Regions from separate parts of the Ornithinicoccus sp. genome, predicted to be linked through region 1. Evidence: riboswitches for the same ligand, from Rfam matches in the RefSeq annotation. Region 1 holds a riboswitch; the other holds the start of a gene.

Region 1 (5,601 bases):
TTGCCGGCGATGGCCACCGGCACCGCGACCACCCCGGCGAGGTCGCCGGCCTGGTAGCCGTCCAGGAACAGCTTGAGCAGCCCGGTGTAGGTGCCCTTGTAGGTCGGCGTGGCGACGACCAGCAGCCGGGCCGCCCGCACCGACCCCCCAGGGGTCGGGGTGCGGCGCGGGCGCCGATGCGGGCTCGGCGGTGAACGTGACGCCGACCAGGTCGGCCAGCTCCAGGACCTCGGGCTCGCCACCCAGGTCCAGGTCCGGCAGCTGCCTGCGGACCTGGTCGGCCACCGTGCGGGCCAGGGCCGCGGTCCGGGACCCGGCGCGCGGGTTCCCCACCAGGATGACGGTGCTCATGCTGACTCCTTCCGGGACCCGGCGACGGCCCGGTCCTCCCACTCCACGGCGGGGCGTGCGGCGGACAGACCCAGGTGGTCGCGCAGGGTCGACCCCTCGGCATACGAATCCCGCAAGGCCCCCCGCTCCACCAGGATCGGGACCACCCGGTCGACGAAGTCGTCCAGACCGCCGGGGGTGAGATGCGGGACGAGGATGAAGCCGTCGCTCACCTCGGTCTGCACCGCGCCGATGAGGGCGTCGGCGATGGTGCGCGGGCTGCCGACGAACGCCTGGCGCTGGCTCTGGTCGATGACGACCTCGCGCAGCGAGAGGTTCTTCTCCTCGGCGACGGCACGCAGCCGGGCGACCTCGGCGTGCGCGTCGTCGACGTGCCGGGCCCTGCCCTGGATGATGCTGGACGGGCCGGTCTCGGGCCCGATGTCGGGCAGCGGCCCGTCGGGGTCGTAGCCGGACAGGTCCCGGTTCCAGACCTGCTCCAGCAGCAGCAGCGCGGTCTGGCCGCTGACCTGCTGGCGCCGGATGTCGGCCGCGAGCTCGGCCGCCTCCTCGTCGGTGTCCCCGACCACGAAGGTGACCCCCGGCAGGACCTTCAGCTCGTCCGGACCGCGCCCGTAGCGGGACAGCCGGGCCTTGATGTCCCGGTAGAAGGCCCGGCCGGCCTCGGGCGTCCCGTGACGGGTGAAGATCGCGTCGGCGGTGCGCGCGGCGAACTCCCGGCCACCGTCGGAGTCCCCCGCCTGGAAGATGACGGGGTGCTGCTGGGGCGTGCGCGGCACGTTGAAGTGGCCGGCGATGTCGAAGTGCGCGGAGCGGTAGGCGAACTCCCCGACCGTGCCGTCTGCCAGGAAGCGGCCCGTCTCCGGGTCAGCGACCACGGCGTCGGCCTGCCAGGAGTCCCACAGGTGCCGGGCCGCAGCGACGATGCTCTCGGCCCGGTCGTAGCGCAGCTCGCGGTCCAGGTAGCCGCCGCGACGGAAGTTCTCACCGGTGAAGGCGTCCGAGCTGGTCACCACGTTCCACGCCGCCCGGCCGTCGGAGAGCAGGTCCAGGGTGGCGAACTGGCGGGCCAGCTCGTAGGGCTCGTTGAACGTGGCGTTGATGGTGCCGACCAGGCCGAGGTGCTCGGTGACGCCGGCCAGCGCGGCCAGCACCGGGAGGGTGTCCGGCCGGCCGACGACGTCGAGGTCGTGGATCAGCCCGCGCTGCTCCCGGAGCCGGAGGCCCTCGGCCAGGAAGAGGAAGTCCAGGTGTCCGCGCTCGGCGGTCTGGGCGAACCGGCGGAAGGAGTCGAACTCGATGTGGCTGCCGGAGCGGGGGTCGCTCCAGACGGTCGTGTTGTTCACCCCGGGGAAGTGCGCCCCGAGGATGACCTGCTTGAGGGGTGTGCTCATGTCAGGCGTCTCTTTCGTGTCGGGGTGGTCAGGACGCGGTGGCGTAGCGGTTGACCGCAACGGGCAGTCCGAGCCGCTCGCGCAGGGTGGTGTCGGCGTAGGTCGTGCGGAACAGCCCGGCTCGCTGCAGCGCCGGGACGAGGGCCCCGGTGATCGCGGGCAGGTCGACGGCGTGCTCGATCGGCCGGAGACGGAACCCCGCATAGCCGAGGGCGTGCCAGCGCTCCGTCAGGTCGGCGAGCTCCGTCGGGTCGCACGCGAGGACGAGGGCGTCGGAGCGGTGCTCCGCGCCGGCCAGGTCGTTGAGCGCCGCCAGCCGCGCTGGCCCGTCGCCGTGCTCGGGAGTGGTCAGCGCCACCTCCAGGTCGGCGAAGACGAGCAATGGGGTCTCACTGGTGCGGTGCAGGGCCTCGATCTCCCGCACCTCGCTCAGGATCGCCGCCGCGTCCTCGTCGTCCTGGGGGGTCACGAAGAGGACGTCGGCGCCCCGGGCGGCCAGTTCGTAGGGGATCCGCTGGTGACCGAGCGCGGTCACCACCGGCTGGCCCTGCGGTGGACGCGGCGTGATCGAGGGGCCCTTGACCGAGAAGAACTCGCCCTCGAAGTCGATGTAGTGCAGCTTGTCCCGGTCGATGAACCGGCCCGTCGCGACGTCCCGGATCTCGGCGTCCTTCTCCCAGCTGTCCCAGAGCTGGCGCACCACCTCGATGACGTCGGCGGCCTCCTCGAACAGCGCCCGCAACGCGGCCTGGGCCTCCGGCGAGTGCAGCTGCTGCACGTCGCGGACCTCGCCGAACGGCGCCGGGCGGCGACCGAAGTGGGCGGCGTCCCCGGCGCTCGGGGAGGTCTGCACCCGCCACCCCGCCCGCCCCAGGCTGACGTGGTCCAGCGTGGCCAGGTTCTTGGAGACGTGGAACGGCTCGGTGTGCGTCGTCGTGATGGTCGGGACGATGCCGATCCGCTCGGTCCGGGTGGCGACCCAACTGGCGAGGAGCGAGGCGTCCAGCCGGCCCTGCAGCCGGCTGGGGTCCGGACCCTGCCCGCTGCCCAACGGCGTCGGGGACTGCGGGCCGAGGGAGTCCTCGATGGTCAGGAAGTCGAGCAGACCGCGCTCGGCGACCTGGGCCTGGTCGGCCCAGTAGCGGCCGCCGAAGACCTCGGTGGCGCGGGCACCGGCGCGGCGCCAGGAGGCGGGGTGCCACCCGGTGCCGTCGAGCGCCACGGCGAGGTGGAGCGGGGATTCGGGGGTAGGCAGGACAGAACTCAAGGGAAACTCCTGGAGGGAGGCTGGTCCGTCGTCGGACCGGGCTGGGCGGGGAGCGGGTCCCCGGGGCTGGTGCGGAGGCGGTGCGGGGCGCGGGTCGCTCAGCGACAACAACTGCGCGCGCGCACCGAGGGCATCTCGGGGCGCGCGGCGGTCGCGAGGAGAGTCATGCCGCGGGGGACGAACGAGGTCCGGACGTGCTGCGGGTCCGGGGTGACCGTCTTCAAGGGAGGGACCTCCGTGGGTGTCGCACTTGCCGATCGCGGTCTTGCGAACGGCCCGGTCCTCACCTGGAGCACCCCACTGCGAGAGAGGGTTGCCGCCCAGCAAGCCAGGGCTTGACGCTGGGGCTCATGACCGAGATGAACATAACACAACCTTGGTTGATCAAGTCAACTGCGTTATGCATCTCCCCGACGTGACCTCCCTCACTCCCGACCGGACGGGTGGTCTGGCGCTCCTACCCGGCACCAGACGGGTCGGCTGGCGGTCCTACCCGCCACCAGACGGGTGGTCTGGCGGTCCTACCCGCCACCAGACGGGTCGCCTGGAGATCACCCCCGCCACCCAGCCCATGGCAGGGAGCCGAGACAGTTGCGTGAGGATGCGGCAGACCGACAGCGTGCCGCCCGGCAGCGCGAGACCACCTGTCCGGCCACCCGCTAGATCGCCAGACCACCCGTCCGGCCACCCGCTAGATCGCCAGACCACCCGTCCGGTCACCCGCTAGATCGCCAGCCCGCCCGTCCGGTCGAGTTAGGGGCGGGCGTGCCAGGCGGCGGCGAGCAGCTCGAAGGAGCGGGCGCGCGCCTCGTAGTCGTGCGTGATGGTCGTGACGAGCAGCTCGTCCGCGCCGCTGGCGGCCTGGAGGACCGCGAGCTGGTCGGCAACCCGCTCGGGGCTGCCGACGAATCGCGTCCTCACCCGGTCTGCCACGAGCGCCTCCTCCTCCGCCGGCAGCGGTTCAGCCGCAGCCTCCTCCGGGGACGGGTAGGGGATCGCGCCACGGCCGGTGCGGATCGAGGCGACCCACTGGCCATAGCCGGCTGCCAGGAGCTCGGCCTCCTCGTCGGTCGGCGCGACGACGACGTCCGCCGACACCGTGACGTGCGGTGCCGCCAGGCCCACTCCGGGGACGAAGCTGTCGCGATAGTGGCTGACTGCGTCCAGGACCCCGGAGGGCGCCACGTGATAGTTCGCGCCGAAGCGCAGGCCCCGTGTGCCCGCGAGGGCCGCCGACTCGCCCTTGGAGCTCCCGAGGATCCACAGCTCGGGGTCGCTCGGGGTGTCGGCGGCGGCCTCGGGGAGAGCGAGTCCCTCGACCTCCAGGGCGCCGCCCAGGATGTCCTGGATCGCGGTGACGATCTCGGCATATCCCTCCGGCTGGGAGCCCTCGAGGTAGAGCAGGGACTGGCTGGCGCTGAACCGGGGCCCGGACAGCAACGGCCCGAGCGCCACCGGCGCCGGGATCAGCAAACCCTCGGGGGTGGTGTGCTCGGCCACCGCGGGCGGGGACGGGGGCGGACCTGCCGGCTGGCCCACCCCAGGTGCCCGCCGCACTCCCGAGCGGCCCAGACCCAGGTCGATCCGCCCCGGGAAGGCAGCGGCCAGGAGCGCGAACTCCTCGGCTATCGACAGCGCGGTGCGGTGCCCGGCGAGCACCGCACCGGACCCGAGCCGGATCCGGCTGGTGTCCCCGGCTGCGAGCGCGATGGTCAAGGCGGGTGAGGACCCGACGACGCCGGGGTTGAGGTGGTGCTCGGCGAACCAGTAGCGGTGATAGCCCGCCTCTTCCGCCCGACGCACCAGGTCGCGACTGTGGGCCAGCGCCTGTGCGGCGGTCGCACCGCTGCTGACGGGAACGAGGTCGAGGACACCCAACGGGACGGCCATCTGAGAACTCCTGGAGTGAGAGCGGCATACGTGCTTGCCGACCCGGGCGGGCCAGCCTGGTCATCACCTGGAGCACCCCGTCACCATGCGGAAGGGTTGCCGTCCGGCTCAGCCAGGGCTTGGACACCGGAACTCTCGACCGGCACCGAGGATACCGACCCGCCGAGCAGGCCCGACAACCTGCCCTCAGACCCTGATCTGGTCCAGGAACTCGTCGACGGCGTCCTCCCACCGCTCGGGAGCCTCCAGGTTGGGCAGGTGCCCGGCCCCGGTGATCCGCACGACACCCCGCCCGTCCTGCACGGCGGCGACCGCCCGCTCACACATCCGGTGGTGGTCGACGTAGTCCAGCTCGCCGACGATGCCGAGCACCGGCACCGGGATCTCGCCGAGCCGCTCCCACGAACCCGTCACGTGGGAGGGCGGCACCACCCCGGGACGGACATGGGTGGCCACGAAGTCCTGCTCCATCTGCTGCACCAGGCTGACGAAGGCCGGATCGACGTCCTCCAGCGGCCGGTCGGGGCCGATGTTGGCCCGGAGCGAGGCGGCGAGCCAGGCCGGAGCGTCCATCTCCCGCTCCGCCCGGTCCCGCTCCGCCAACAGCGCTCCTATCTCCGGGCTGTCCCAGACCGGCTCGTTGGTCCCGGCGCCGCTGATCACCAACGCCCTCACCACGTCGGGGTGCTCGAGCGCCGT
Region 2 (5,601 bases), 450 kb from region 1:
CAGGTGCCCCCGGAGGAGGACACCACCCGCGCGCTCGCGGCCGACACGACGACACGGATGGACCACCCCGAGCACAGCGCCCCGGGCAGCGGCACCGGTACCTCCGCCGGAGGGCCGCCGGTGGAGCAGCACCCCACCTCGCCGGACTCGGGCACTCCGGGCGCCGCCGCGGCGGAGCGGCTGCCCGCCCCCGGTGGGCCAGCGTGGGGCACCGTGGCCTTCGGGGTGGTGTGCCTGGCCGTGGCCGGGGGTGCCCTGACCCTCCAACTCTTCGACGTGACGGTCGACTGGCGGTATGCCGTGCCCGTCGCCTTCGCGGGGTTGGGCGCTCTGCTCGTCCTCGTCGGGCTGGTCGGGCTCACCAGTCGGCGCCAGCGGGACTGACGGGGTCGGACCCGGCAGGTCGGGTGCCTACAGGCCCGTCGGCTCGGGCATCGGCGGCACCTCGTTGCAGACTCCCACCGGCAGCACCTCGGTCAGCGACAGGTGCGCTGCGCCGCCGGGCGCCGTGACCGGGTAGTCCAGCTCGCCGACCCCGTCGGCGAACCGGGCCGGGGAGGGCTGGGCCACGTCGAAGCCGTCGGCGAAGGTGATCGACTCGACGAGGGGCCAGTCGGCAGCCAGTGCGGACCGGGCCGCCAGGTCGGCCCTGGCCTCCTCTTCGCCCGTCCCGGCGGGATAGGCGAGCCGGAACGTGGCCGTCCGGCCGGTGAAGGCGACCGCCACTGCCTCGACCGGCAGGAGTGCCTCGACGTCGTGGGCCGCGGTGACCTCGTCCTGGTGCTCGATGGTCGCGTCGACCCCGAGCGCGTCATGGAACGGGATGCACCCCCGCCGGAGGTAGAGAGACTCGGCGTCCACATCCGCCAACCGCCCGATGGCAGGGTCGGTGGCGAGGGGCAGGGCCTCCGGGCCTACGGCACCCCTGACCACCACCCGCTCCGGCAGGACCAGCTCGGCACCGGCGACCGCGTCCACCTCGTCGGTCAGCGCCCGTTCCACCCCCGCCACGCCGAGGTCGGGGCGCAGCCCGAGCGCCATCCCCGGCGCCTCGCCCGCCCACCGTGCCTCCCAGTCGACGTCGTCCTGCGTGAAGCCGTACTCGAGCATGAAGAGTGAGTTGTCCTCCCGCAGCGCCCCGTCCGTCAGGAGCACGGTGCTGGCCGGGACCTGCTCCCAGAACTCGACCCGGTCCGTCATCAACCAGTCCGAGGTCATGTCGGGGACGCCCAGCCGCGCCCTGATCGCGTCGAAGTCGGTGATCGTGACGTGCGTGACGTCCTCCGGCACCAGGAACAGCCCCGCCCCCGCCGGAGTGCCCCCGGGGGACGTCCCCGAGTCCGTGGCTCCGGACGTGTCGTCCCCCGGCGGCGCCGCGGTCGCCCCAGCCACCGGGGTCGCCCCAGCCTCCGCGGTCGAGGTCGGGTCGGTCGCGTCGGCGGTGTCGTCGTCCGTCCCGGCGCAGGCTGTGAGCGAGACCACGACGACGGCCAGGACTGCGGCGCGGCCGGTGCTGGGCTGCATGGAACGACACTAGTAGCCCGGCTTATGCCGAAGTACTACAACACAAGGTCGCGGATGTCCGCAGATTCTTCATGAGAGCCTCCCGCGCATTGGTCGTAGCCGCATTGACTTCGGTCACAGCGTGCTGTTAGATCTCTGACAGGTCATGAGTCCCAGCACCAAGCCCCGGCTTGCTGGGCGGCAACCCTCCACTCGCGGTGGGGTGCCCCGGGTGATGACCTGGCGGGACGTCACACGACGTTCCCGCAAGCGCGGGCCACTCACCCGAGAGGCCCAGCAGACGCCGTAGAAGGAGCGCCGCTGTGACCTGTCGAATGTGTCGCCACTGACACCCGGACACTGCCGCCTGCCGTAGGCGGGCGCGCGCGTCCCCCGTGAAGCCCACCTGCGCCGGGGTCCTGCCCGCAGGGCCCTCGCGCGACATCCGCACCACACCCGCAGAACCCTCCCCACGACATACAGGAGATCCCCACCATGAGTTGGTCCTTCGCCACCCGCCAGATCCACGCCGGGCAGACCCCCGATGCCGTCACCGGCGCGCGGGCCCTGCCCATCTACCAGACGACCTCGTTCGTCTTCGACGACGCCGACGTCGCCGCCGCCCGCTTCAACCTCGAGGACCTCGGTCCGGTCTACACGCGCATCGGCAACCCGACCTCCGAGGTGGTGGAGAACCGGATTGCCGACCTCGAGGGCGGGGTCGGCGCCCTGCTGCTCGCCTCCGGGCAGGCCGCCAGCACCCTGGCCATCCTCAACGTGGCCTCCGCCGGCGACCACCTGGTCGCCTCGCCCAGCCTCTACGGCGGCACCCAGAACCTGTTCGCCCACACGCTGCCCAAGCTGGGCATCGAGGTCACCTTCGTCGAGGACCCGACCGACCCCGAGTCGTGGCGTGCCGCAGCCCAGGACAACACCAAGGCCTTCTACGCGGAGTCCCTGGCCAACCCGAGCAGCGAGGTGCTCGACACCGTCGCCGTCTCGACGGTCGCCCACGAGGTCGGTGTCCCGCTCATCGTGGACAACACCATCCCGACCCCGTTCCTGCACCGCCCGATCGAGCATGGCGCCGACATCGTCGTCCACTCCGCCACCAAGTACCTCGGCGGCCACGGCACGTCCATCGGCGGCGTGATCGTCGACAGCGGCAACTTCGACTACGCGCAGTACCCGGAGCGGTTCCCCGGATTCAACACCCCCGACGAGAGCTACCACGGGCTGGTCTTTGCCCGGGACCTCGGCGTGGGCAGCCCGCTCGGGGCCAACCTGGCCTACATCCTGAAGGCCCGCGTACAGCTGCTGCGTGACATCGGCCCGGCGATCTCGCCGTTCAACGCCTTCCTCATCGCCCAGGGCCTGGAGACCCTGTCGCTGCGCGTCGAGCGGCACGTCGCCAACGCCAAGCAGGTGGCCAACTGGCTGCTGGACCACGAGCAGGTGCAGTCAGTGTCCTACGCCGGGCTGCCGGGCCACCCGTCCTACGAGCTGGCCCAGAAGTACCTCCCCGGCGGCGCCGGCGCGGTCCTCGCCTTCGAGATCGAGGGGGGACTGGAGGCCGGCAAGCGCTTCGTCTCCGCCCTGGAGCTGCACTCCAACGTCGCCAACATCGGCGATGTCCGGTCGCTGGTGATCCACCCCGCCTCGACCACCCACCGCCAGCTCACCGAGGAGGCCCAGCGCGCAGCCGGGGTCACCCCGGGACTGGTGCGGCTGGCCGTCGGGATCGAGCACGTCGACGACATCCTGGCCGACCTTGAGGTCGGCTTCGTGGCGGCCAAGGGGGCCTGATGCCGGTCGGGCTGTCCGCCGGATCCGGACGACGCTCCCGCGTCGTCGGTGACCTCACCCTGGAGTCCGGGCAGATACTGCCGGGCGCCCGCCTCGCGTACGAGTCGTGGGGACGTCTGAACGAGGCGGGCGACAACGCGGTGCTGGTGCTGCACGCACTCACCGGGGACTCCCACGTCGAGGGTGAGACCGGACCGGACAGCCCGACCGCGGGGTGGTGGCCCGGCCTCATCGGGCCGGGTCGCCCCCTCGACACCGACCGCTACTTCGTGATCGCACCGAACGTCCTCGGCGGCTGCCGAGGCAGCACCGGGCCCTCCTCCCCGGGACAGGACGGTCGGCCGTGGGGTTCGCTCTTCCCCCGGCTGACCGTCCGGGACCAGGTGCGCGCCGAGGCGGCCCTGGCCGACCGGCTCGGGATCCGATCCTTTGCCGCCGTGATCGGTGGGTCGATGGGCGGTATGCGGGCGCTGGAGTGGGCGGTCACGTTCCCCGGGCGGGTGCGCCGCTGCCTGCCGATCGCGACATCCGCTGCCGCCACGGCCGACCAGATCGCGTGGGCCACGCCGCAGCTGTACGCGATCCGGTCCGACCCCGGCTACGTCGGCGGCGACTACTACCCAGGGCCCGGTCCGCGCGCCGGTCTGGAGGTGGCCCGCCAGATCGCCCACGCCACATACCGCAGCGCGGGTGAGCTGGGCGAACGGTTCGGGGCCTCCCCCCAGCAGGGCGAGGATCCGTCGCACGGCGGGCGGTATGCCGTGCAGTCCTACCTGGAGCACCACGGGCGCAAGCTGGTCCGCCGCTTCGACGCCAACACCTACCTGGTGCTGACCGAGGTGATGAACGGCCACGACATCGGCCGGGACCGCGGCGGGGTCACGGCCGCCCTGCGCCGCATCACCGCCGACCTGACCGTGGCCGTGGTCGACAGCGACCGGCTGTTCACCCCCGAGGACGGCGCCGTCATCGCCACCGCGCCCAGTTGTCGGGGCCTGGTCACCATCGCCTCGCCCTACGGGCACGACGGGTTCCTGGTCGAGACCGAGCAGGTCTTCGCGATCATCGCCGACGCCCTCGCGGACCGACCAATCGGTGCCTCGGCACCGGCACAGTCCGCGACGCGGGACGGCGCGCCCCCCGAGCAGGCGCCTGCCGACGGGGGACGCCTGGGCCGGGCACGCCCCGCGGTCGCCCCACACGAGCTGCAGTTCAGCGGGACCGGCCTCTGATAGGGGTCGCGAGCACCTTCCCCTACGATGGGGCAAAGGGCGGAGGTGCACGATGGAGTGGTTGCGCGAGACCCAGTGGCTCTGGTGGGTCGGGGCGGCCCTGGCCCTCGGACTGATCGAGATCGCCTCGCTGGACCTCGTCTTCAGCATGCTGGCGCTCGCAGCGGTGGCCTCGGCCGTCGCCGCCTACTTCGGTCTCGGATTCGCCGGCCAGGTCTTCGTCTTCGTCATCACCGCGCTGCTGCTCCTCGCCCTGCTGCGCCCCCTCGCCCTGCGCAAGCTCAAGCCCGCGACCGAGGGGCAGCGCACCAACACCGCTGCGCACGTCGGCCGCACCGCGATCGTGCTGCACGAGGTCACCGACGCCACGGGGCTGGTCAAACTGGCCGGTGAGGAGTGGAGCGCCCGCAGCGTCGGCACCGCCTCCTTCCCCAGTGGGGCCAGGGTCACCGTCGTGCGCATCGAGGGGGCCACCGCGGTCGTCGACGAGATCCCCGCGGACCCCTCGCCCTAGTCCCACCACACCAGGAGGTCACCAGCATGCCCAGCCCGACAGACATCGCCACCTATGCGGTGCTCATACTGCTGGTGATCTTCATCGCCACGGCCATCGCCCGTGCCGTCAAGATCGTCCCACAGGCCACCGCACTGATCGTGGAGCGCCTCGGCCGCTACCACCGCACGCTCGACCCGGGCCTGGCGTTCCTGATCCCGTTCATGGACCGGGTCCGCGCCAACGTGGACCTGCGCGAGCAGGTCGTCTCCTTCCCGCCGCAGCCCGTGATCACCAGCGACAACCTGGTGGTCAGCATCGACACGGTGATCTACTTCCAGCCCACGGACCCCAAGGCGGCGACCTACGAGATCGCCAACTACATCCAGGGCGTCGAGCAACTGACCGTGACGACGCTGCGCAACGTGGTGGGCTCCCTGGACCTGGAGCAGACGCTCACGAGCCGCGACCAGATCAACGGCCAGCTGCGCGGCGTGCTCGACGACGCCACGGGCCGCTGGGGGATCCGCGTCAACCGGGTGGAGCTCAAGGCCATCGACCCGCCGG

The links. A riboswitch is a leader RNA that binds a small molecule or an ion and turns the genes downstream of it on or off. The one in region 1 is predicted to bind S-adenosylmethionine.
Region 2: it holds a riboswitch for S-adenosylmethionine, as region 1 does, so the genes downstream of both, AC1QRC_RS04745 (bifunctional o-acetylhomoserine/o-acetylserine sulfhydrylase) here and AC1QRC_RS02350 (LLM class flavin-dependent oxidoreductase) in region 1, are expected to answer to the same signal.

Annotation. Positions count from the first base shown of each region.
Region 1 is NZ_CM169976.1:444,931-450,531, forward strand. It holds gene AC1QRC_RS02340 (NAD(P)H-dependent oxidoreductase) at 1-140, opposite strand, end outside; gene AC1QRC_RS02345 (NtaA/DmoA family FMN-dependent monooxygenase) at 348-1,745, opposite strand; gene AC1QRC_RS02350 (LLM class flavin-dependent oxidoreductase) at 1,774-3,012, opposite strand; SAM riboswitch class IV at 3,254-3,368, opposite strand; gene AC1QRC_RS02355 (LLM class flavin-dependent oxidoreductase) at 3,766-4,902, opposite strand; SAM riboswitch class IV at 4,928-5,043, opposite strand; gene AC1QRC_RS02360 (alpha/beta fold hydrolase) at 5,089-5,601, opposite strand, start outside.
Region 2 is NZ_CM169976.1:896,512-902,112, reverse strand. It holds gene AC1QRC_RS04755 (hypothetical protein) at 1-384, shown strand, start outside; gene AC1QRC_RS04750 (hypothetical protein) at 412-1,524, opposite strand; SAM riboswitch class IV at 1,666-1,782, shown strand; gene AC1QRC_RS04745 (bifunctional o-acetylhomoserine/o-acetylserine sulfhydrylase) at 1,999-3,309, shown strand; gene metX (homoserine O-acetyltransferase MetX) at 3,309-4,541, shown strand; gene AC1QRC_RS04735 (NfeD family protein) at 4,594-5,055, shown strand; gene AC1QRC_RS04730 (SPFH domain-containing protein) at 5,082-5,601, shown strand, end outside.